DNA from 3 places in the Cryobacterium sp. MDB2-A-1 genome. Region 1 is predicted to be linked to each of the others. Evidence: predicted binding sites of a transcription regulator. Region 1 holds the regulator's gene; each other region holds the start of a gene.
The links. Region 1 encodes HrcA, which represses chaperone genes, less so after heat shock. Its sites were predicted from a motif close to TTNGCACTCGNNNNNNNCGAGTGCNAA; they were not measured.

Region 1 (7,909 bases):
GCCGCGTCGAGGTGCCGCAGGAGGCCTTCATCGCCGCGCTCTCGGGGGACGAGCCGGCCAAGAAAGAGAAGAAGTAGGCGGATGCGGCGTTCCACCTTCACCGACGCGGCCGTGACCTATGCGGCGATCGGCGGCACCCTCGCCCCCGACCTGCTCCGGTACCCGCCGCGCGGTTACCGGCCGCTCGAACGCACCGTTCGCCTCGGCAGCGGTGAAGAGCGGTTCCGGACCGCTGCCGCGCTCCTGATGACCTGGGGCGTGCAGCTCGGCAGTGGCATGACCGTCACCGACCTCCAGCAGAGCACCGGCGTCCAGTACTCCGGGATCGTGTTCAACGCCGACGGCACCCCCTCGGTGAACCAGGAGCACCCGGTCGACGAGGCGACGTTCGCCGACGACGGCACCCCGTACATCGTCAACGGCATGTCCGCGCGCCTCTCGGTGGCAGTGGGCCCGTTCACCGTCGACTCGCCCGTACGTGTCGTCTACGTCATCGACGAGACGGACCGCATCGGTTTCGGCTACGGCACCCTTGACGGCCACCCCGCGAGCGGCGAGGAGGCGTTCATCGTCGACCGACAGGCCGATGACTCCGTCTGGCTGACGATCCGGGCCTTCTCACGTCCGAGCACCTGGTACTACCGGCTCGCCTGGCCGATCGTCCGCATGCAGCAGGCCAAGTACACCGCCCGCTACCTGCGCGCCCTGCACCCGGTCGGCGCGGTCTGACGATGGGCAGCGCCCTTCCCCTCGGCGATCCGGCACCGCGCGACGGCCTGCTCCCGGCATCCGCCGCCGTCGGGGCATCCGAGCGCGACTTCGGCGTGTACCTGCATGTGCCGTTCTGCCGGGTGCGCTGCGGCTACTGCGACTTCAACACCTACACCGCGACCGAGCTGCGCGGAGCGTCCCAGCACGACTACGCGGGCCAGGCCGTCGCCGAGGTCGAGTCCGCAGGGCGCATCCTCCGCGACTCCGGGGTTCCGGACCGGGAAGCCGCGACGGTGTTCTTCGGCGGCGGCACCCCCACACTCCTGCCCGCTGTGGACCTGGTCCGGATGCTCGACTCCGTCCGCGACACCTGGGGCCTCGCGGACGGCGCCGAGGTGACCACGGAAGCCAACCCGGACTCCGTCGACGCCGCCTACCTCGACACTCTCGCCGCCGCAGGCTTCACCAGGGTCTCCTTCGGCATGCAGTCCGCCGTGCCCCGGGTGCTCGCGACCCTCGAGCGCACCCACGACCCGGAGCGCATCCCGCTCGTCACCGGGTGGGCCCGCGATGCCGGGCTCGACGTCAGTCTCGACCTCATCTACGGCACGCCGGGGGAGACCCGTGCCGACTGGCGCGCGAGCCTCGAGCAGGCCATCGGCCTGTCCCCGAACCACATCAGCGCGTATTCGCTCATCGTCGAGGACGGCACGAAGCTCGCAAGGCAGATCCGCCGAGGCGAACTCGCCCCCGTCGACGAGGACACCCAGGCCGAGTTCTACGAACTCGCCGACGAACTCCTCGACGCGGCCGGCTACGGCTGGTACGAGGTCAGCAACTGGGCGACGGATGCCGCGCACCGGTCCAGGCACAACCTCGCATACTGGCGCAGCCAGGACTGGTGGGGGGTCGGACCCGGTGCGCACAGCCACGTCGGCGGCGTGCGGTGGTGGAACGTCAAGCACCCCTCCGCATACGCCGACCGGATCCTCGCCGGGGACTCACCTGCCGCAGGGCGCGAGACCCTCGACGACACGACCCGCGAGGTGGAGCGGGTCCTCCTGCTCACCCGCATCCGGGAGGGCATCCGGATCGACTCGCTCTCGCCGCTCGGTCGCCGCGAGGTCGCCGGTCTCATCGCCGATGAACTCGTCAACGCGAAAGCCGCCCTCTCCGGGACGGTCGAACTGACCAGGAGAGGACGGCTTCTCGCGGACGCCGTCGTACGGCGGCTTCTCGCGGATTAAGGTGCTGCGGTCTAGCTGACGAACTTGATGGTGAGCGGGTAGGTGTAGTACTCGCCCTTGTTGGCCGCGAGGGCCGCGATGATGCTGAAGACGACGCTCAAGACCCAGACGGCGGGCAGCAGCAGGAACCCGACCAGCGCCAGCGTCAGCACTCCGCTGACCACATAGGCGATGGCCAGGGTGATCTGGAAGTTGAGCGCCGTCGCCGCGTGCGCGCGGATGAACGGGCCGCGGTCCTTGAGCACGAGGTAACCGATGAGCGCGGGCACGAACTCGAAGAGGATTCCGCCCACGTGGATCAGGGTGGCCCACAAGCGTTCGTCCGACGGGTTCATCGGCGTAACGGGCTGGTAGGAATTGGCGGGGGGTGGTGTGGACATTCGGGCTCCTTGTACGCGTTATCTGGTTGTGCTGGTCCCGCGAGATACTCCGGGTGGTGTGAGGTTCCGCCGGTCGCCGCGCTACTTGATGAGACGCAGGGCGAAGGGGTAGCGGTAGGCCTGGCCGTCCTTCGCCTTCAGGAACCCGAGGATCGAGAAGATGATCGCCACGACCCAGGCGGCGAAGATGATCAGGGCACCGACGAACGGGAGGATCGAGCCGATCACGTAGAGGATGGCGATCGTGATCTGGAAGTTCAGGGCTTCCTTGCCTTCCTGGGCGGTGAAGCGACCGCGATCCTTGAACACGAGCCAGATGATCAGGGAGGGGAGCGGGCCGATGATGCCGCCGAGGTGCGCGAAGGACGCCCACTGGCGGTCCTCGGTCTCGGTGAGGGGAGCAGCGGCAACGGGTGTGGGTGCTGCCGGCTGGTATGGCTGCTGCGGGGGGCGCTGGCCCAGGTTCGGATCTTCGCCGTTGTTACCGGTTGAATTGCTCATCATCGTGCCTTTCCGTGCGGATGGAGGACCGTTACAAGACTCAAGGTACTGCGCCCAATCATCCGCTAGCAATGGGGGTGTCCCCGTGTGTCGCGATATGATTGGCAGTCAAACGCCGTGAGTGCCAAAGTCGCCGGCACCCAGTCACCCGGAAAGGAGGCGATTCAGTCATGGTTTCGGATCGCAGCCTCGAAGTTCTGCGGGTCATTGTTCAAGACTACGTCGCCTCGCGCGAGCCCGTCGGGTCAAAAACCATCGTTGACCGGCATTCCTTCGGAGTGTCGGCGGCGACCATTCGCAATGACATGGCTCTCCTCGAGGAGGAGGAGCTCATCATCGCCCCGCACACCTCCTCAGGGCGGATCCCGACCGACAAGGGGTACCGGCTCTTCGTCGATCACCTCGCCGATCTGCGCCCGCTCTCCGCGGCGCAGCGCCAGGCCATCGAGACGTTCCTCGGGCAGTCCGCAGACCTCGACGAGGTCCTCGCCCGCAGCGTCCGGTTGCTCTCCCAGCTCACCCATCAGGTCGCGCTCGTGCAGTACCCCTCGCTGTCCCGTGCGAGGGTGCGCCACATCGAGCTCGTGGCGCTTTCGGAGACCCGGCTCCTGTCCGTGCTGATCACGGATGCCGGCCGGGTCGAGCAACGCGTGATCGAGCTGCCCCGGCCGCTTGAGGAGCAGCTGCTGGTCCGCCTCCGCGCCCGTCTCAACGCCGCCGTGGTCGGCCTCAGCATGAGCGCAGCAGCGATCGCGCTCACGGATGCCGCCGACCTGGCCGGCGAGCAACCGGACGTTGTCTCCCTGGTCACCCTCACCCTTCGCGACCAGGTCGGTGCGAACCGGCAGGAGCGGCTGGTGATGGCCGGCGCCGCGAACCTCGTGCGCACGGAGGAAGACTTCACCGGGAGCATCTACCCGGTGCTCGAGGCCATCGAGGAGCAGGTCGTCCTGCTGCGCCTCTTCGGCGAGATGGCGACAGACCAGCATGGGGTGTCGGTGAGTATCGGCAGGGAGAACGCGCCATTCGGACTCTCCGAGACCAGCGTGCTGACCAGCGGCTACAGCTCGCAGGGTGGAGACCTTGCCCGCCTCGGCGTCCTGGGCCCCACCCGGATGGACTACTCGAACAACATGGCGGCCGTCCGTGCCGTCGCCCGCTACCTGTCCCGCCTGCTCGAATAGGCGAGTCCCTCGACCAGCCCCCACGCCGCACACCTACGAAAACAGACCTAGGAGAGCCAGCTTTGGCTGACCATTACGAAGTACTCGGCGTCGCACGCGATGCCTCCACCGACGAAATCAAGAAGGCGTACCGTCGCCTCGCCCGCCAGCTCCACCCCGACGTGAACCCCGGCGCGGATGCGTCTGAGCGGTTCAAGCACGTCACCCACGCCTACGACGTGCTGAGCGACCCGAAGCAGCGCGACAACTACGACCACGGCGGCAACGGCCGTACGGGCGGAAACGCCGGGTTCGACGGCAACTTCGGCAACTTCGGCGACATCTTCGAGACCTTCTTCGGAGGGGGCGGCGGCAGCCGTGGACCGAGGTCTCGCCGCGAACGCGGCCAGGATGCCCTGATCAGGGTCGAACTCGACCTCGATGAGATCATTTTCGGAACCCACCGCGACCTCGAGGTCGACACGGCCATCGTCTGCGCGACCTGCAGCGGAACCTGCTGCCAGCCCGGAACCGCCCCCGTCACGTGCGACATCTGCCACGGCACCGGCAACATCCAGCGCGCCGCGCGCTCCCTGCTGGGCAATGTGATGACCTCGAGCCCCTGCGGCTCCTGCCGCGGTTTCGGCACGATCATCGCAACCCCGTGCGTGACCTGCCAGGGCCAGGGCCGTGTCCGCGCCCGCCGCACGGTTCCGGTCGACATCCCCGCCGGCGTCGACACGGGCCTGCGCCTGCAGATGCCCGGGAGCGGAGAGGCCGGACCTGCCGGCGGCCCCAACGGCGACCTGTACCTCGAAATGAAGGTCCGCCACCACGACGTGTTCAGCCGCGACGGTGACGACCTGCTCTGCACCCTCGACGTGCCCATGACGGATGCGATCCTCGGCACGACCACAACGGTCAAGGCCCTCGACGGCGACATCACCGTCGAGATCCGTGCCGGAGTGCAGGGCTCCGAAGTCATCACGGTCAAGGACCGCGGAGTCTCGCGCCTCCGCGGCAATGGCCGCGGCGACCTCAAGGTCGGGATCCACGTCGTGACGCCGACCAAGCTCGACCACAAGGAGAGGGAACTGATCGAACAGTTCGCCGCGAAGCACAAGTCCCCGGCTCCCGCGCTCAGTGCGGTGCAGCAGGGACTCTTCGCGAAGCTCCGCGACCGGTTCCGCGTCTAACCGGATGGCGCACTTCTTCATCGACGAGTCCCTCCGCGCGGAGGACTGCCCCGTCGGAGCCGTCGCGACCATCACCGGTGCCGAGGCCAGACACGCGGTCACCGTGAGCCGGGTCCGGCCGGGGGAGCACCTGCTCGCCGGGAACGGGTCCGGTCTGCTCCTGGAGACGACCGTCGAGGAAGCGGAGCCCGGACGGCTGGCCCTGCGGGTCGACAGCGCGCGGAACATCGCGAGGCCGAGCCCGCGCATCCGCCTTGTGCAGGCACTCGCCAAGGGCGACCGTGACGAGATGGCGGTGCAGGCCGCGACCGAACTCGGCGTCGACGGCGTCGTTCCGTGGGCGGCCGCCCGCTCGGTGACACGCTGGGAGGGCCAGAAGGTCGCCAAGGGACGGGAGCGTTGGCGCGCCATCGTACGCGAGGCGTCCAAGCAATCGATCCGGCCCTGGCTTCCCGAGGTCGCAGACCTCACGAGCACCAAACAACTCGCCGTGCTGGCGCGGGGCACGCGGATGCTGCTCCTCGAGCCCACCGCCGACATCCGGCTGACCCGGTTGCCGTCGATTGACGACGCGGCCGACGCGGCCGACGCGGCCGATTCCCAGGCAACCGCGGCGCCGGACATCGTGCTCGTCGTCGGTCCGGAGGGCGGCATCGCCGCCTCGGAACTCGAGATGCTCGAAGCCGCCGGGGCCGTGCGGGTGCGCCTCGGCGACACCGTGCTGCGCACGTCGACGGCCGGGCCCGCCGCCCTCGCCGTGCTCAACGCCGCCCTCGACCGGTGGTGACCCCCGGCAGGGCGACCTGCCGCTTAAGATAGGACCATGTCAGAAACCGGCGCAGAACCCTCCGTCTTCAGCCGCATCGTCGCGCGCGACATCCCCGCGACCATCGTCGCCGAGACCGAACGCATCATCGCATTCGTCGACATCAACCCGCAGGCCCCCGTGCACATCGTCGTCACGACCAAGACGGAGGCGTACCGCAACGTCGTCGAACTCGCCGCCGGCGACCCCGGACTCCTTGCCGAGCTCGTCGCCGTCGCCGGGCGGGTCGCCACCGAGCTTTCCGACGGCCAGTTCCGCCTCGTCTTCAATACCGGCGCCGCCGCCGGACAAACCGTGTTCCACGTCCACGCCCACGTGCTCGCCCTGAAACCGTCGGAGGACGGGGCGACCAGCTCGCTCGGGGAGGGAACACTTGGTTCCGTCTGAGCCGTCTGAGCCGTCTGAGCCGTCGGAGAAGTCCGTGCCGTCCCTGCCCTCCGGTGCGCTCCCGTCCGAAACGACGGTCGAGACCCGGATCCTCATCGACGGGGTCGCCATGGTGCGCCTTCTCGGCGCGCAGGACCGGCTGCTCGGCGCGATCGAGAAGGAACACCCCGCGGTCAGCGTGCACGTCCGCGGCAACGAGATGACGCTCTCCGGTGAGCCGAGCCAGGTCGCCGCCGCCCGCCGTCTGATCGAAGAATTGCTCGTGATGATCCGCGAGGGCCGTGACCTCGCGCCGGCCGAGGTCGAGTCGAGCGCCCGCATGCTCGGCGAGGACAGCACCTCGAGCCCCTCCGTTCGCCTCGGGCCGCCGATCCTCACCTCACGGGGCAAGAGCATCCGCGCGAAGACGATCGGCCAGAAGGAATACGTCGATGCCATCGACACCGACACGATCGTTTTCGGGATCGGCCCCGCCGGAACCGGCAAGACCTACCTCGCGATGGCGAAGGCTGTCCAGGCCCTGCAGCGCAAGGAGGTCGACCGGATCATCCTCACCCGTCCGGCCGTCGAAGCGGGGGAACGCCTCGGCTTCCTGCCCGGCACCCTGACCGACAAGATCGACCCCTACCTGCGTCCGCTCTACGACGCGCTCGGCGAGATGATGGAGCCGGAACTCCTGCCGAAACTGCTCGCGGCCGGCACGATCGAGGTCGCCCCGCTCGCCTACATGCGCGGCCGCACCCTGAACAACTCCTTCGTCGTCCTCGACGAGGCGCAGAACACCACGCCGGAACAGATGAAGATGTTCCTCACCCGGCTCGGCTTCGGGTCGAAGATGGTCGTCACCGGCGACGTCACCCAGATCGACCTGCCCGCAGGCACGAGCGGGCTGCGCCTGGTGACCCGGGTGCTCGACACGGTCGACGACATCCGCTTCGTGCGCCTGACGAGCGCGGATGTCGTACGCCATTCCCTCGTCGGCAGGATCGTCGACGCGTGGACCGAATACGACGCACTCAGGCAGGCGCAGCGCATCGAAAGCGAACAGGCCCACGAGTTCGTCAAGCGCGGCCCAGAACGACCCGGCGGCATCCGCGACCGCTTTCCGAAACGGAGACCCTCATGAGCATTGAAATCAACAACGAATCCGACATCCCGGTCGACGAGGTCGCGCTCCAGCGCCTCGCGGCCTTCGCCCTCGACACCATGCACGTGCACGCCGACGCCGATCTCGCGATCCTCCTCGTCGACGAGGGCGCGATGGAGCAGCTGCACGTGCAGTGGATGGATGAACCGGGGCCCACCGATGTCCTGAGTTTCCCGATGGACGAACTCAGGCCTGGCACAGAAGACGCCGAAACACCGGCCGGCCTCCTCGGTGACATCGTGCTCTGCCCGCAGGTCGCCCAGGGCCAGGCCGAGACGGCCGGGCACTCGACCCTTGACGAGCTCCTCTTGCTGACCGCGCACGGGATCCTGCACCTTCTCGGCTTCGACC
Region 2 (7,909 bases), on a different contig from region 1:
GGGCGGATGCCGCCGGCACGATCAACTACGAGATCGTCACCCGGATCGGGCACCGCGTTCCGCGCAGCTACCGGGCTGTCCTCAGCGAGAGCGGGGAGCCCGCGCGATGAACCGCCGGGTGATCCCCGACGCCGCTGCGATGCACTCCTGGGGTGTCCGCGTCGCCGCTGAGCTCCGCGCGGGCGACCTGCTCGTACTGACCGGTCCGCTCGGCGCGGGCAAGACCACCTTCACCCGCGGCCTCGGCGTCGGACTCGGGGTACGCGGCGCGGTGACGAGCCCGACCTTCGTGCTCGCCCGCACACACCCGAGCCTCGTCGGCGGCCCGCCGCTCGTGCACGTCGACGCCTACCGGCTGCAGGGCGCGATGGAACTCGACGACCTCGACATCGACTTCGAGCATTCCGTCGTCGTGGTCGAGTGGGGCCGCGGGCTGCTCGATGGGGTCGCGGACTCGTGGCTCGACATCGAGATCGAGCGGCCGACGGGCGCATTGCAGACCGGGCCGGCGGGCGCGGCCGGCTCCGCCCGGGCATCCGCCGCACCCGGCCTGGACCTCGACGTCGACCTCGACGAGCCGCGCACCGTCACCATCACCGGGTTCGGCCCCCGCTGGGCCGCGTTCGAGGGCGCATGGCCCGGGGAATAGGCTGAACAGGTGCTTCTCGCCATCGATACCTCCGCCGGAACCAGCGTCGCGGTCGTCGACGGGGTCCGCGGCGTGCTCGCGGACATCGACACCGCAGACACCATGCGCCACGCGGAGTTGATCGGCAGACTCATCGCAGAGTGCCTCGACCGGGCGAACGTGCGGGTCGCCGACCTCACCGGTGTCGTCGGCGGCATGGGCCCTGGCCCATTCACCGGTCTCCGCGTCGGCATCGCCGCTGCCCGCGTCTTCGCTCTCGGCGCCGGCCTGCCCTTCCTCCCCGTGATCAGCCACGACGCCATCGCCCTGAGCCGCTTTCGGGCCGGCCACACCGGCGGCCTCGTCGTCGTGACCGACGCCCGCCGGCGCGAGGTGAACTGGTCGGCATACAGCGGGGCGGATGCCGCCGGCCTGCCCGTACGCCTCGCCGCGCCAGGGGTGGCGAAACCGGCCGTCCTGCTCGAGCCCGACTGGGTCTACGCGGGCCTGGTCCGCGCGGACGCCGTGACCGTTCCGGCCGCCGACCTCGGCAGGGTCGCCGAACTGCTGCTGGCCAACGACCGTGCCTTCGCGACCGACGCCGCCTTCTACCTGCGCTCGCCCGACGTCACCCTCTCCAACGGTCCGAAACGGGTGAGCTGAGTGACCTGGCAGCTGCGCCGCGCCCACGCGGGCGACCTCGACGGCATCATGGCCCTCGAGACCCGCCTCTTCGAGAACGACGCCTGGTCCGCGGAGGGCATGCTCCGGGACGTGACCGACCCGGACTGCTACTACCTCGTCGCGGTCCCGCCGGACGAACCCGACCGCATCGAGGCATACGCGGGGCTGCTCGCGCCGCGCGGGGCGCTCGAGGGCGACATCCAGACCATTGCCGTCACCGAGACGGCCCGCCGGCACGGTCTCGGCGGCACCCTCGTGCAGAGCCTCGTCACCGAGGCCCGCAAGCGAGGCATCCGCGAGGTGTTCCTCGAGGTCCGCGCCGACAACCCCGGCGCCCAGCGGGTCTACCTCCGGCTCGGCTTCGAGGAGATCGGTGTGCGCCGCGGCTACTACCAGCCGGACAACGTCGACGCGCTCGTGATGCGACTCGCAGTGCCGCCCGCGGAGGCGGCGCTCGCCGCGCCCGACCCGGTGCAGTCCCCGACCGACCCGACGGATGCCGCGGAGGCGACCGAATGAACCGCGACAACCCCCTGGTGCTCGGCATCGAAACCTCCTGTGACGAAACCGGCATCGGGATCGTCCGCGGAAGCCGGCTGCTCTCCAACACGATCGCCTCATCGATGGATGAGCACGCCCGGTACGGCGGCGTCGTACCCGAGGTCGCGGCGCGCGCCCACCTCGAGGAGCTCGTCCCGATGATCCGGGCGGCGACCGAGGACGCGGGCATCCGCCTCGAGGACGTCGACGCGATCGCCGTCACCTACGGCCCCGGCCTGTCCGGCGCGCTCATGGTCGGCGTCGGCGCCGCGAAAGCACTCGCGATCGCCCTCGGCAAGCCGATCTACGCGGTCAACCACCTCGTCGGCCACGTCGGTGCCGACGTACTCCAGACCGACGCCGATCCGGGCACGGAGCCCCTCGAATACCCGACGATCGCCCTCCTCGTCTCCGGAGGGCACACCTCGCTCCTCCTCGTGCGCGACCTCGTCTCCGACGTCGAACTGCTCGGCGAGACCATCGACGACGCGGCGGGGGAGGCCTTCGACAAGGTCGCCCGCATCCTCGGCCTGCCATACCCCGGCGGCCCGCAGATCGACCGCGTCGCGCTCGGCGGCGATCCGGCGTACATCCGCTTCCCCCGCGGCCTCAGCCATCACAAGGACATGGAACACCACCGCTACGATTTCTCCTTCTCCGGGCTGAAGACCTCGGTCGCCCGCTGGGTCGAGCAGACCCGCGACGCGGGGGAGACCGTGCCGCTCGCGGACGTCGCGGCGAGCTTCCGCGAGGCCGTCATCGACATCCTGCTCACCAAGGCCGTGGCCGCGTGCACCGACCTCGGTGTGCCGCGACTTCTCCTCGGCGGCGGGGTGATCGCGAACGCGCGGCTCCGCGAGCTCGCCGTCGAGCGAACGGATGCAGCAGGCATCGCCCTGCGCATCCCGCCGCTTTCGCTGTGCACCGACAACGGCGCCATGATCGCCGCGCTCGGCGCCCAGCTGATCATGGCGGGTCACGAGCCGTCCACCCTCGACTTCGGTGCGGATTCAACGCTCCCTGCTTCCGTCATCCAGGGCTGAAAACCGCGTCCCATCTCCGGTTCCTATGCATCCGCGATACGCTGGACGCAACAGACATGGCGCGTCATGGGCGTTGACACCCGTTCAATGAGGGTGCAACTATGGCACCGCCAGCTGATCGAAGCCCAAAGGAGCCGTTAGTCATGACCGACCCGAACCAGCCTCCGGTAACCCCGCCCCCGGTGAACCAGCCCCCGATCTACCAGGCGCCCGCCGCGCCCGAATACCAGGCACCCGCCGCGCCGGCGTACCAGGCACCTGCCGCCCCCGCGTATGGCGCACCGGACACGTACGGTCAGCAGCAGTACGGCCAGCAGCAGCAGTACGGCCAGCCGCAGGCGTACGGCCAGCAGGCCTACGGCCAGCCCCTCGCCCAGGACAAGTACAACGTCCTCGCGATCGTGTCGCTCGTGTCGGCGTTCTTCGTCTCTCTCGCCGCGATCATCACCGGCCACATCGCCCTCAGCCAGATCAAGAAGACCGGAGAAAAGGGCCGCGGGCTCGCCATCGCCGGCCTCGTTCTCGGCTACCTGGGCATCGTCGCCGGCATCATCGGCGCGATCCTCTTCATCGTGCTGATCAGCACGGCCTCGACCAACGGGTACTCCAGCTACTGACCCACTGGATCGTCCCTGCCGGCCTGTCGTCACGACTGACCTGCCATCACCGTTGACCCGTCAATGAAGTGGAAAGGAACAGCTCATGAGTGATCTGAACGCCCCTGGTGCCTCGGGAATCCCTCCGGTTCCCGAGGTTCCGCAGGTGCCCGACGTGCCGCACGTGCCCGAGGTTCCCGAGGTCCCGCAGATTCCGCGCGGCGAGTCCACCGTGGCCGCTGCAGGGCCCCCCGGAACGCAGCCCGTGGCATCCGGCGGCGATGGGTTCGCCGGTCCGCCGTTCACGGATCCTCCGACCGCCGGTCCAGCGCCCGGCGGTCCTGCCTCCGCCGGACCGCCGTCGCCGCCGCCCGGTTACGGGTATCCGTACCCGCCCGCCCCGGGGACGCAGGCTTCGACCCACCAGCCGCTGCTCAGCATCCTCTCGCTTGTCGCAGGTGTCGTCGGACTGCTGGGCCTCCCGATCGCCTTCATCCCCTTCGTCGGCGGGGTGCTCACCCTGCTGCTGCCGGCCGCGGCCATCGTGCTCGGGGCGCTCGGTCGCACGAAGGAACCGCGCGCACGTGCCCTGTGGCTCACCGGCCTGATCACGGGCATCGTCGGCGTCGCCCTTTCCCTGCTGAGCATCGTCGTCTGGATCATCGTCTTCGCAAGCATGCCGAGTACCTACTAATATCGCTGAGAGCCCGTTCCCCGGGCGAAGTGAACGGACCGGGAGGCCGCAGTGACGGATGCACGACGTCCCACCGCCGGTGACGACCTCCGCTTCGAACTGACGCGCCCGCCGGAGGAGGTCACCGGCGAACTCGACTACGCGTCGACCGTCACCGCTCCCACCGAATGGGTGCCGTACGTCTACACCGAGTCCGAGCTGCGCGCCCTTGCGCGCAGGCGCGCCCGCTCTCTCGCCTCCCTCTTCTTCGGCGCCGTCGGCCTCGCCGGCGCCGTCTTCGTGGTCTGGACCGCGCCGCTCTCGCTCGCGGCCGTCGTGCTCGCCGTCTGGGCGAGCCGCACCGAACGCGCGGCCGTCGCGATCTGGGCCTGGGGCCTCGGCACCGGTCTCGCGGGCCTCGTCATCGCCGCCGGCTGGATCGTGCTGATCAGCCAGGGCATCAGCCCCATCCCGCACTGAGCTCCCGGCGTTGAGTGCCCGGCGCTGGGTGCCCGGCGCTGGGTGCCCGGCGCTGAGTGCTCAGCGCGGCGGCTGCACCCGCTCCACGAGCAGAGCGAGCCTGTGGCCGCCCGCCCGGGTGAGCACGAGAGTGGCGGACTCGGACCCGTGCAGCTTCAGCCGGGTGCGCAGCACGGCCGGGTCAACGTCCACGCCGCGCTTCTTGATCTCGAGAGTCCCGATCCGACGCTCCTTGAGCGCGAGCCGGAGTTTCTTCTCGTCCACCGGCAGCGACTCGAGCACCCGGAACGCCGTCGCGAACGGGGTCTCGTGCAGCGACTCTGAGCTCAGGTATGCGATGCCCTCCCCGAGCATCAGCGCGTCCATGCTGCGGGCCAGGTCGCCGATCAGCCGCGCCCGGATCACGGCGCCATCCGGCTCATACAGGTAGCTCCCGGGCACGCCCGCCTCTCCGGGCACGGTCTCGACATCCGGACTGTCCGCGGCCGCGGTCAGCTCGTGCCGGCCGTCCCTGCCCAGGAGCAGGGCCGAACGGCGGATGCCCTCGCGAGCGAGAACGCCGAACCAGAGTCCCATCTCCACGAGCTTTCCGTCCACGGACACCCACTGCGCTTCCGCGGCGGCGGGAATGGCGTCACGGTCGTGACCCGGACCGAGCTTCACTCCGATCGGCATCCGCTCGCCCAGTCCGAAGACGAAGTCGAGGTTCGGCGAATAATCCTCCGGGCGGGTCAGCCGGGAGGTATTGCTGTGACCGGCCGTACGGCGGGCCGGGTCGAGCCAGGCAGCGTCGAAGCCGGTGAGGTCGAAGGTCTCCGCGTCGCCGTGCACGACGGCGGCATTGTCGAAGGGGGCGAGGTTGTAGCTCGCGACCGTGGCCGTGACCTCGTCCGTGTCCACGGCGGTCACCTGGATGTCGAGCGCGGCGAGGGCCATCGAGTCGCTGCCGATCCCGCTGCCGAGATCGGCGACCCGGTTCAGTCCGGCAGCGGCGAACCGGCCGGCGTGCAGCGCGGCGACGTTCAGGCGGGTGGCCTGTTCGAGACCGGCCTCAGTGAAGAGCATCCGCCCGGCGAAGTCGCCGAACTTGGCCACGGCCTTCGCCCGCAGCCGCGATTGGCCGAGCACCGCGGTCACGAGTCCCTGAGGATGGCCGGCCTTCCGCAGGTCGCTCACCAGCCGAACCACATCGGAGGCGTTGTCCCAGGGCGGAAGCGAGTCCAGCAGGCGCAGCCCCTCGGGGGACAACAGGTCAACAAGCTCGGAGCGTTCCATTGTCCAAACGATATCAAGCCATGGCCGCCGCGCCCGGAACGCCCGAGTCTGGCACTCACGTTGCGTGAGTGCCAGAAGCGCCCTAAACTCGCTGTTAGCACTCTCGCTGTGAGTCTGCCAACCAAGTCTTAGCTAAGAAAGAGGTCAACCGTGTCGGTCTCCATCAAGCCGCTCGAGGATCGCATCGTCATCAAGCAGGTCGACGCCGAGCAGACCACCGCATCAGGTCTGGTCATCCCTGACACTGCCAAGGAAAAGCCCCAGGAGGGCGAAGTTGTCGCCGTCGGCCCCGGCCGCATCGACGACAACGGCAACCGCATCCCGCTCGACATTGCCGTGGGCGACAAGGTCATCTACTCCAAGTACGGCGGAACCGAGGTCAAGTTCGGTGGCGACGACCTCCTCGTCCTCTCCGCACGCGACGTGCTCGCCGTCGTCGTCCGCTAGGGATTCGTTCCAGGCGCCACGCACGACCGCAGTACACGTACGAACAACACAAAATCCCGGATGGCCTGATCATCCGGGATTTTGTGTTGCCAGGTCCGCCCGAGCGCGGCCCGCACCACCCAACACGTCCAGGCAGGGCACGCCCGCGAAGGGGAATCGTTGTGAGCAGGACACGGAGCCAGTCGGCCGAACCGACCAGCGGACTCGCCTTCGCGATCTCCGCGTACGGCCTCTGGGGCCTGCTCCCGCTCTTCTTCCTGCTGCTGCACCCGACGGGACCCTTCGAGGTCGTGGCCTGGCGCGTGCTCTTCTCCCTGGTCTTCTGCCTCGCCCTAATCACCGTCACCCGTGGCTGGCCCGCCCTGCTCACAGTCCTCCGCCGCCCGAAGACGGTCTGGGTGATGGGCCTGGCCGGCCTCCTGATCTTCGTCAACTGGCAGACCTACGTCTTCGCGACGCTGACCGGGCACGTGGTCGAGGCCGCCCTGGGCTACTTCATGAACCCGATCGTCACGGTGCTGCTGGGCGTCTTCGTTCTGCACGAGCGGTTGCGGCGCATCCAGTGGATCGCGGTCGCGATCAGCGCGGCCGCTGTGCTCGTGCTGACGCTCGGCTACGGGGCACTCCCGTGGATCTCGCTCGTCCTCGCCCTGTCCTTCGGGTTCTACGGGCTGATCAAGAAGAACGTCGGACCCGGCGTCGGCGCGCTCACCGGCCTCACCCTCGAGACCGCCTGGCTGATGCCGATCGCGGTCGCGGAACTCCTCATCGTGGGCGCCGTCACCGGGCTCACCTTCGGCACCGTGTCGCCGTGGCACACCGTCGGCCTCGTCTCAACGGGCGTCGTGACGGCCGTCCCGCTGCTGTTCTTCGCAGCCGCCGCCCGCCGCCTGCCGCTCAGCCTGCTCGGCCTCGTGCAGTTCGTCGCACCGGTGCTGCAGTTCCTCGTCGGGGTCTTCATCCTCGGCGAGCCGATGCCGCCGGAGCGCTGGGTCGGCTTCGGGCTCGTCTGGGTCGCGCTCGTGATCCTCACGGCCGACATGGTCGTCACCGGACGCGCCCCGCGGCGAGCATCCCCCGAACCCCTCTGACCGGCGATACGCTCGGAGCATCCCACCTGTGAAAGGACCACGGATGCCCTTTCCAGCTCTGAACGTCACCTCGCGACCCCGGGGGCTCACGTCTGCCGGTCTCGCGCTCACCGTCGTCGCCGCCGCGCTGCTGCTTTCCGGGTGCACCGCAGGGGACGCCCCCGTCGTCGTGACCAGCACTCCGACCGTCGCCGCGACGGTCGCGCCGACCGGCGACGGCACGCTCCTGATCGGCACGCTGTTCCCGATGACCGGGGAAGCGGGAGCCGCCGTGACCGGCGCCGCTCAGGTCGCCGGCACCGAGCTGGCCGCCCGCGAGATCCTTGAGCAGGCCGTGCCCGGCACTCTGCCGATCCAGCTCGTGCATCGGAACTCGACGGGGAACGTCGCGGCCGCGGTTGCCGACCTGGTGGCGCGACACGTTGACCTCGTTCTCTGGGACGCGACGAGTG
Region 3 (7,909 bases), on a different contig from region 1:
GGAGACGCCCTGTTGGCGGTGAAGCAGTCTAGCTATCGAGCAGGGTGGACTTAGAAGTCCATTCCGCCGGACGGGTCGCCGACCGGAGCAGCGTTCTTTTCCGGCTTGTCGGCGACAACGGCCTCGGTGGTGAGGAAGAGTCCGGCAATCGACGCGGCGTTGAGCAGCGCGGAGCGGGTGACCTTCACCGGGTCATTGATGCCGGCGAGGAGCATGTCAACGTACTCACCGGTCGCGGCGTTGAGGCCCCAACCGATCGGCAGGTTGCGCACCTTGTCGGCGACGACGCCGGGCTCGAGACCCGCGTTGAGGGCGATCTGCTTGAGCGGGGCGTCGATGGCGACCTTGACGATGTTCGCGCCGGTCGCCTCGTCTCCGACGAGTTCGAGCTTCTCGAACGCGGTCTTGCCGGCCTGGATGAGGGCGACGCCACCACCGGCGACGATGCCCTCTTCGACAGCAGCCTTCGCGTTACGGACGGCGTCCTCGATACGGTGCTTGCGCTCCTTGAGCTCAACCTCCGTCGCGGCGCCGGCCTTGATGACGGCAACGCCGCCGGCGAGCTTGGCGAGACGCTCCTGGAGCTTCTCACGGTCGTAGTCGCTGTCGGTGTTCTCGATCTCGTTGCGGATCTGCTGAACGCGACCGGCGATGGCTTCGGGGTCTCCGGCGCCTTCGACGATGGTGGTCTCGTCCTTGGTGATGACGATCTTGCGCGCGTTGCCGAGCAGGTCGAGGGTGACGTTCTCAAGCTTGAGGCCGACCTCCTCGGAGATGACCTGGCCACCGGTGAGGATGGCGATGTCCTGCAGCTGGGCCTTGCGACGGTCGCCGAAGCCGGGAGCCTTGACGGCGACCGACTTGAAGATGCCGCGGATCTTGTTCACAACGAGCGTGGCCAGAGCCTCGCCGTCGACGTCCTCGGCGATGATGAGGAGCTGCTTGCCGGTCTGGATGACCTTGTCCACGATCGGGAGGAGGTCCTTGATGTTGGAGACCTTGGAGTTGACGATCAGGATGTAGGGGTCTTCGAAGACCGCTTCCTGACGGTCGGGGTCGGTCACGAAGTACGCGGACAGGAAGCCCTTGTCGAAGCGCATGCCTTCGGTGAGCTCGAGCTCGGTGCCGAGGGTGTTGGACTCCTCGACGGTGACGACGCCTTCCTTGCCGACCTTGTCGATGGCCTCGGCGATGATCGCGCCGATTTCAGCGTCGCCGGCGGAGATGGATGCGGTGGCCGCGATCTCTTCCTTGGTCTCGACCTCTTTGGCGTTGGCGATCAGCTCTGCGATGACCGCAGCGGTGGCCTTTTCAATGCCGCGCTTGAGGCTGATCGGGTCTGCGCCGGCTGCGACGTTGCGCAGGCCTTCGCGGACGAGCGCCTGGGCGAGGACGGTCGCGGTGGTCGTTCCGTCGCCGGCAACGTCGTCGGTCTTCTTGGCGACCTCTTTGACGAGTTCCGCACCGATCTTCTCGTACGGGTCGTCGAGTTCGATTTCCTTGGCGATCGAGACACCGTCGTTGGTGATCGTGGGGGCGCCCCACTTCTTCTCCAATACGACGTTACGTCCGCGCGGGCCGAGGGTGACCTTGACCGTGTCAGCGAGGATGTTCAGGCCACGCTCAAGGCCACGACGGGCCTCTTCGTTGAAAGCAATGATCTTTGCCATATGTGTTTCTCGTCCCTCCCGGACGTTACCAAAACGGTGATGGGTTGGCACTCAAAAGGAGAGAGTGCCAAGTCGATTCTGGCACTCAGGGGTCGAGAGTGCAAGTGAGCGCCGGGAAGCGTCGGGAGGCTATGGGACGAGTTCGACGGAGCCGGTGCCGTTCGGGATCAGTTCGATCCAGGTATTGCCCGGGGCGAGGCGAATGGTGACCCCGTTGTCGTCGATCAGCCGGATCGGGTCGGCCTGCCCGGCCTTCGACCACGTCGCGTGCACGGTCTTGCCGCCGGCGGACACCGAGCCCTCCCCCGTGCCGATCATGACGGTCTTGGGCACCTCGCCGTAGGTACCGTCGATGTCGACCCGGAGCACGAGGACGTTGGTGGCGCCCCTGCGGGCGCCGGTCGTGTCGAGGTCCGGGGCGCCCTCCTGCGAGCGCAGGTAAGCCTGTGAGGCTGTGTCCCAGCTCCAGCCGGGATAGCGCGATGCGGAGAACCGCGCGTTGATCTGGGTGATCGGGGTGCCATCGACCCCGGCGGTCGATGCCGCGATGCTGCCCGCGTACGCGAACTGCTGCACCGGCGGCGCGACAGAAGCGTTGCGCCCGACGAGTTCGGCGGCCTTCAGCACGACGTTGTGCGGGGCCTCCCTGTCGGCGACGCGGGAGAACAGGCCCGTCGTGTCGTAATCGAAGACCGAGTTGATGACGGGGGTGGCCTTCATCATGTCGACGAAGACCTGCTGTCCGCCGGAGTAGGCGACGATCCCGCCGAACGGCGTGATGATGTCGGGGTCCATCGGCCGGATCGACCGCACCGGGCCGATCGCGTCGGGTATGTCGGACTGCCAGACGCCGACGTAACGGGTCAGTCCGCCCTCGACGAGTTCCTCGAAGACGATGTCAGCCCGATCCAGCGAGATCTGGGGCCTGGCGGCCTCGTGGTTGTCGATCTTCACGGCGAGGGACGGGTTCGCAGCCTTCCCGGCCGGCACGATCGTGCCACGAAGCGGCGCGATCGCCAGCGGCGCCGGGGCGTCGACGGCAGCGGCGGTTGGTTCCACGGTCGCCGTCGGCGTCGCCGTGGTGGGCGGCTCGGTTCCGGAGCACGCCGTCATCACCAAGAGGAGGCATGGAAGAAGCACGGCACCGAAAAGTCGTGCCGTGCTTCGCCCGTGGATTCTTGCAGTTCTTTTCGCTGTCACGCCCCACACCCTAACGCGGCAAACTCGCGGATGCCGCGCGGCTCGGGGTGTTACCCGAGATTGGGTGCGCTTGGTGTGGGTGCGCCTGATCTTTTCAGATCAGACGGGACGTACCGACTCGGCCTGTGGCCCCTTTGCCCCGGTTCCCAGTTCGAAGATGACGTGCTGTCCCTCTTCCAAAACCTTGTATCCGTGCATGTCGATGGCGGAATAGTGGACGAAGACGTCCTGTCCGCCGCCGTCGACGGTGATGAAGCCGAAACCCTTTTCAGCGTTGAACCATTTGACGGTTCCGTTCGCCATGTGTAACTCCCCAGTGCTCTGATATTTTCGGCAACCGCCCGTTGGCCGTACCGGGCCTGGCGCATGTGACTGCGTCCATCTGGTCCGACCGGTGGGATGCCCCAGGGGGCAACCGGACGAACGAGATGAGCGACCTGAGTCAAAGATTACTGAAGCCAAGAAAGAACGAAAGGGGGTTGACGAGGAGCCCCCGTGGAGTTATACAACCGGAGGCGAATGGCCGGTCAGGACGTAGGCGTGGTGCTTGACACGAAGTCAGCCCCGACGACGACCGTGAGGTCGGCCCCCGAGGTTGCGAAGTCGCTCGCGAGGAGCACCGTGGATCCCGGAAACGAAGCCGCGACCCCGCGGGCGGCGCCCTCGAGGGTCGCATCGGCGTAGTACACGGTCGTCTTGGTCACGTCTTCGGTGCTCGCGTTACTGAGCGCGCCGACGGTCCAGCCGGCCGCGGAGAGGACTTCCCCGGCAGCCTTGGCGACACCCGTGCCCTTTGTGCCGTTGAGCACGGTCACGGTGAGACTCGGATCGACCGTCGCGACGGCCGTCGGAACGGCGGTCGCGGCATCCGTCGCCGTGTCTGTCGCAGAGCTGGAGGACAGCCCGGGGATCGCGATGTTGAGTTTGTTGCTGAGCGAGGCCATCCCGAAGACTCCGAGGCCGATCAGGACGGCCGTTGCCCCCAGTGCCCACCAGAACGCAACCCAGTGGCGTCCCTTCTTTCCGGGGGCGCGATGGGCGCCCACTCGGTCGAGGGAGTGCGGCAGGTGGTCGAAGCGGTCTTTCGGATAGGTGGGAGGCATTGTGGGGCTGGGTCGATCCTCTTGTCGCGGGCGAATGGGTGGAACATCGGGGTCGAAATCCGGCTGCGCCTAGGGGGCGGGGCTGGTTCGGTGCTCCGGAGCGCGCACTGTCCGGCGCTCCCGTGCCTGCTCACGGGCTGCACGCATCCGCTGCAGGCGTTTCACCAGCATGGGATCGTGAGCCAGGGCAACAGGGGAGTCGATCAAAACGCCCAATAGTTGATAGTACCGGGCCGAGGACAGCCCGAACTCGGAACGGATCGCCTGCTCCTTGGCTCCGGCATGGGTGAACCAGCGCCGTTCGAAGCTCAGGATGCCGCGGTCGCGGTCGGTGAGGCCGCCCGGGGAGTCGGCGGGGTCCGGGTCACGCACGCCGTCCACCATCCACCTCTTTCACCATCGCCATTCGCTGCTCGAATCCTATTTGGCGTCGGCTATGGATTTGCTGGGCCACGCGGGTCGCTCCCTCCCCGGGAGGAAAAGTGCCCGGACAGGCGCGGGAGCGTGCCGGTGAGCGTCCCGGTGGGCGTCTCGGTGTGAAAGTGCTGAACGGGCCCGGGAATCGGAATACGCCCCTGCCGGGCTGAGTTTAAGCTTGCTGGGAGGGTTGGCGGCCACGCTGCACTGCGCCCTCGCCCGATGGGAAGGATGAACCATGGACTACGAAGTCACGAAGTCAGACGCTGAATGGGCCGCGGAACTCGGGCCGGAGAAGTTTGCCGTACTGCGGCAGGCCGCCACCGAGCGTGCCTGGACCGGGGAGCTGCTCGACGAGAGCCGTTCCGGCATCTACACCTGCGGCGCCTGCCACGCCGAACTCTTCAAGAGCGGCACGAAGTTCGATTCCGGGTGCGGCTGGCCGAGCTTCTATGAGTCGGTGCGCCCGGAGGCCGTCGAACTCATCGAAGACACCTCCCTCGGCGTCGTCCGCACCGAGGTGCGCTGCGCGAACTGCGGTTCCCATCTCGGGCACGTCTTCGACGACGGTTTCGGCACCCCGACCGGTGACCGCTACTGCATGAACTCCATCTCGCTCGAGTTCAAGCCGGTCGACTAGACCGTGTCCACGCCGCTCGAGGCGATCGGCGGGCGGCGTTCGTCGTCCGCAGTGACATCGGATGCCCCCTCGCACGACGACCTGCTCCCGCTCGTGGCCGCGTGTGCGCGCGTGGCCGACCACGGGGCCCTGCGACCCTGGCGCCTGATCGAGCTGCGCGGGGACGCCCGCACGCGGCTCGGGGCGGCGTTCGCCGCGGCATCCGCCCGCCTCGCTGCTGAGGCCGGTGCGGAACCGCCGTCCGCTGCGGAGTTGGCCAAGCTCGCGGGCAAGCCGCTTCGGGCATCACTGTTGATCGCGGTCGTCGCGAGCCATCGGGAGAGCGACAAGGTCGAACCGTGGGAACAGGACGTCACAGCGGCGGGTGTCGGACATGCCCTGAGCCTCCTGTTGACACACGCCGGCTGGGGTGTGATGTGGCGCACCGGGGCGTTCACCCGCACCGCTGAGGTGCACCGGCTGCACGGGCTCACCGAATCGGAGGAGTTGCTCGGCTGGCTCTATGTCGGCGGAGTGCCGTCTGGTGCGAAGCCGGGCGTCCGGCTCCCGATCGACCCTGCCGCGCACCTCACCGCCCTCTGACCACCCCCTGACCGCCGCTGACTGCCGCCATTTTCGGTTTTTGAGGGTCGCGCGCCACGTGCGCCGCTTCGCGCCAGGCAGGCCTGGCGCGAAGCGGCGCAGTTGGCGCGCGAAGGCGAGGCTTCACCGTTTCTTCACCTGAACGTCGGCAGAATGTCCCGGGTGCAGCAGGGGCGCGACGTATCCTCGTGGCGTGAGCGCAGAAATCAGCACACTCGTCCGGCCCGACACCATCTCCCTCGGCACGCTGACCGTCCTGCGGACGGCCGCCACAGCACCCCTGATCGCCCACGCTCCTGCTGCCTCCGCCTCCGCGGTTCCGCGGAGCCCGAGCCTCGACGATGCCGAAGCCACCTTCCTGGAACCGCTCGTGGATGTCATGCTCCGGTTCCTCTGGGCGCTCGTCGGCTGCTATGTCTGGGTCGTCCTCCTCGCCAAGGGGCCGCGGCCCCGCTCGGCGAGCCGGGAGCTCGAGCCGATCGTCTGGCCGCAGGCGGACTACCCCGCTGTGGGACTGCCGGCCATCGGACTGTCGAGCGCCGGCAGCATCCGCCGACCCGTGAGCCCCGACTTCGACCAGATGAGCGCTCGCCCGTAGGTCGCTCGGCCTGCGCGTGCCGTGTTGTCGGACGGATCGCGGAACGCGCAGTCGCGCGGCGCCCACAGCCGGTCGATGGGTCCTGGAGCAGACCCGCCCGGATCGACCCGGGTCGGACCGGATCAGCACGGATCGCTTGGCCCGCCGAGCCGGGTCTGCGAGGCTGGCGGGATGACTGATGCAACGGAGACTGCAGCCAAGACGGATCTGACGCGGTACCTGGTGTCGGGTCGGGAAGCATTGATCTGGAAGCTCGACGGGCTCAGCGAGTACGACGTGCGGCGCCCGCTCGTGCCGACCGGCACCAACCTGCTCGGACTCGTCAAGCACATGGCCGGCGTCGAGGCCGGGTATCTCGGGCTCGTCTTCGGCCGGCCCTTCCCGGAACCGCTGCCGTGGACGGCGGACGACGTCGAGTTCAACGCGGACATGTGGGCGAAGCCGGACGAGTCCCGCGAGTCGCTCATCACCCTCTACCGCCGGGTCGGGGCGCACTCGAGCGCGACGATCGAGGCGCTCACGCTCGACACCATCGGCCGGGTGCCGTGGTGGACGGGCGATCGGAGCGCGGCGAGCCTGCACGAGATCCTCGTTCACCTCATCGCGGAGACGCACCGGCACGCCGGACACGCCGACCTCGTCCGAGAGCTCATCGACGGGGAGGTCGGACTCCGGCAGGGCAACGACAATATGCCGCCGGCCGACCGCGCCTGGTGGGAGGACTACCGGGAACGCGTCGAGGCGGCCGCGCAGGAGTCTGCGGAGCGCTGACCGACGCCGGTGCGACTCAGCGCGAGATGACAGTGCCGCCGAGCGAGGCGATCGCCCGCAGCAGGCGCGGGCCGGCAGCGAACCAGGCCACGATCATCACGACGACCGAGGCCGCGAAGATCCAGAATCCGGTCCAGCCGTCGTCGCTCTGCACGGCGTACATGTGGTTGAGGTTACGGAGCGCCCCGGTCGCGAAGACCAGGGTCACGTGCACGACGACGAAGACCAGGAAGACGATCATCACGCCGACGTGGACCGCCTTGGTCGGGCGGAGCGGGACGAGTTCGCTCAGCCGGCGTGACGTCCAGAGCGGCGAGAGGCGGATGCCGGTGGCCAGCGCGAGCGGAGCGGCCACGAACACGATGGTGAAGTAGCTCAGGGTCTGGAGGGCGTTGTAGTTCACCCAGCCGTCGGAGACCGGCCAGCCCAGCGAGACGTACTGGAGCGCGGCCGACACGGCGTTGGGAATGATGTCCCAGCTGACCGGAACGATGCGCACCCACTGGCCGGTGACGAAGAGCAGCACGTAGAAGAGGAGCCCGTTGAGCACCCAGAGCACGTCGACCGAGAGGTGCAGCCAGACGTTGATGCCCATCCGGGTGGGCGCTTGTTTCGTGCGTATCAGCCCGGTATTGCGCCGGGTCCAGAACATGGTCGGCCGCCCGGCGCTGCGGACCTGCCAGCCCGAACGCACGATGAAGAGGAGGAAGAAGACGTTGAGCCCATGCTGCCAGGCCAGCCAGGCCGGGAAGCCGACGGGCGCCCCGGACGGCAGCTGCGACGTTCCCGGGAAGTCGGTCAGGAAGGATTGCACGGCCGGCAGCGAGCGGAGGCCCTTGGCGGCGAGCACGGCGGCGGCGAGCAGGCCGATCGCGAGGATGATGGCCACGGCGAGCCTGAACCAGGCGGTTCGACCGAAGCCGAGCAG

Region 2: groES (co-chaperone GroES) is a predicted target of HrcA. The motif match lies at 5,968-5,994, and genes of this name have one in related genera.
Region 3: groL (chaperonin GroEL) is a predicted target of HrcA. The motif match lies at 1,715-1,741, and genes of this name have one in related genera.

What each region holds. Positions count from the first base shown of each region.
Region 1 is NZ_SOFK01000051.1:39,310-47,218, reverse strand. It holds gene lepA (translation elongation factor 4) at 1-77, shown strand, start outside; gene E3O39_RS18030 (DUF1990 family protein) at 82-729, shown strand; gene hemW (radical SAM family heme chaperone HemW) at 732-1,958, shown strand; gene E3O39_RS18020 (DUF4870 domain-containing protein) at 1,970-2,338, opposite strand; gene E3O39_RS18015 (DUF4870 domain-containing protein) at 2,420-2,839, opposite strand; gene hrcA (heat-inducible transcriptional repressor HrcA) at 3,010-4,023, shown strand; gene dnaJ (molecular chaperone DnaJ) at 4,086-5,198, shown strand; gene E3O39_RS18000 (16S rRNA (uracil(1498)-N(3))-methyltransferase) at 5,203-5,985, shown strand; gene E3O39_RS17995 (HIT domain-containing protein) at 6,022-6,411, shown strand; gene E3O39_RS17990 (PhoH family protein) at 6,521-7,537, shown strand; gene ybeY (rRNA maturation RNase YbeY) at 7,534-7,909, shown strand, end outside.
Region 2 is NZ_SOFK01000022.1:273,396-281,304, forward strand. It holds gene alr (alanine racemase) at 1-110, shown strand, start outside; gene tsaE (tRNA (adenosine(37)-N6)-threonylcarbamoyltransferase complex ATPase subunit type 1 TsaE) at 107-649, shown strand; gene tsaB (tRNA (adenosine(37)-N6)-threonylcarbamoyltransferase complex dimerization subunit type 1 TsaB) at 659-1,291, shown strand; gene rimI (ribosomal protein S18-alanine N-acetyltransferase) at 1,292-1,831, shown strand; gene tsaD (tRNA (adenosine(37)-N6)-threonylcarbamoyltransferase complex transferase subunit TsaD) at 1,828-2,895, shown strand; gene E3O39_RS06245 (DUF4190 domain-containing protein) at 3,039-3,512, shown strand; gene E3O39_RS06250 (hypothetical protein) at 3,598-4,185, shown strand; gene E3O39_RS06255 (hypothetical protein) at 4,237-4,644, shown strand; gene E3O39_RS06260 (class I SAM-dependent methyltransferase) at 4,705-5,919, opposite strand; gene groES (co-chaperone GroES) at 6,070-6,366, shown strand; gene rarD (EamA family transporter RarD) at 6,528-7,457, shown strand; gene E3O39_RS06275 (hypothetical protein) at 7,501-7,909, shown strand, end outside.
Region 3 is NZ_SOFK01000022.1:412,785-420,693, reverse strand. It holds gene groL (chaperonin GroEL) at 51-1,670, opposite strand; gene E3O39_RS06975 (DUF3048 domain-containing protein) at 1,800-2,810, opposite strand; gene E3O39_RS06970 (cold-shock protein) at 2,970-3,173, opposite strand; gene E3O39_RS06965 (LytR C-terminal domain-containing protein) at 3,398-3,973, opposite strand; gene E3O39_RS06960 (DUF3263 domain-containing protein) at 4,043-4,357, opposite strand; gene msrB (peptide-methionine (R)-S-oxide reductase MsrB) at 4,629-5,030, shown strand; gene E3O39_RS06950 (nitroreductase family protein) at 5,034-5,612, shown strand; gene E3O39_RS06945 (hypothetical protein) at 5,806-6,210, shown strand; gene E3O39_RS06940 (DinB family protein) at 6,382-6,981, shown strand; gene E3O39_RS06935 (hypothetical protein) at 6,998-7,909, opposite strand, start outside.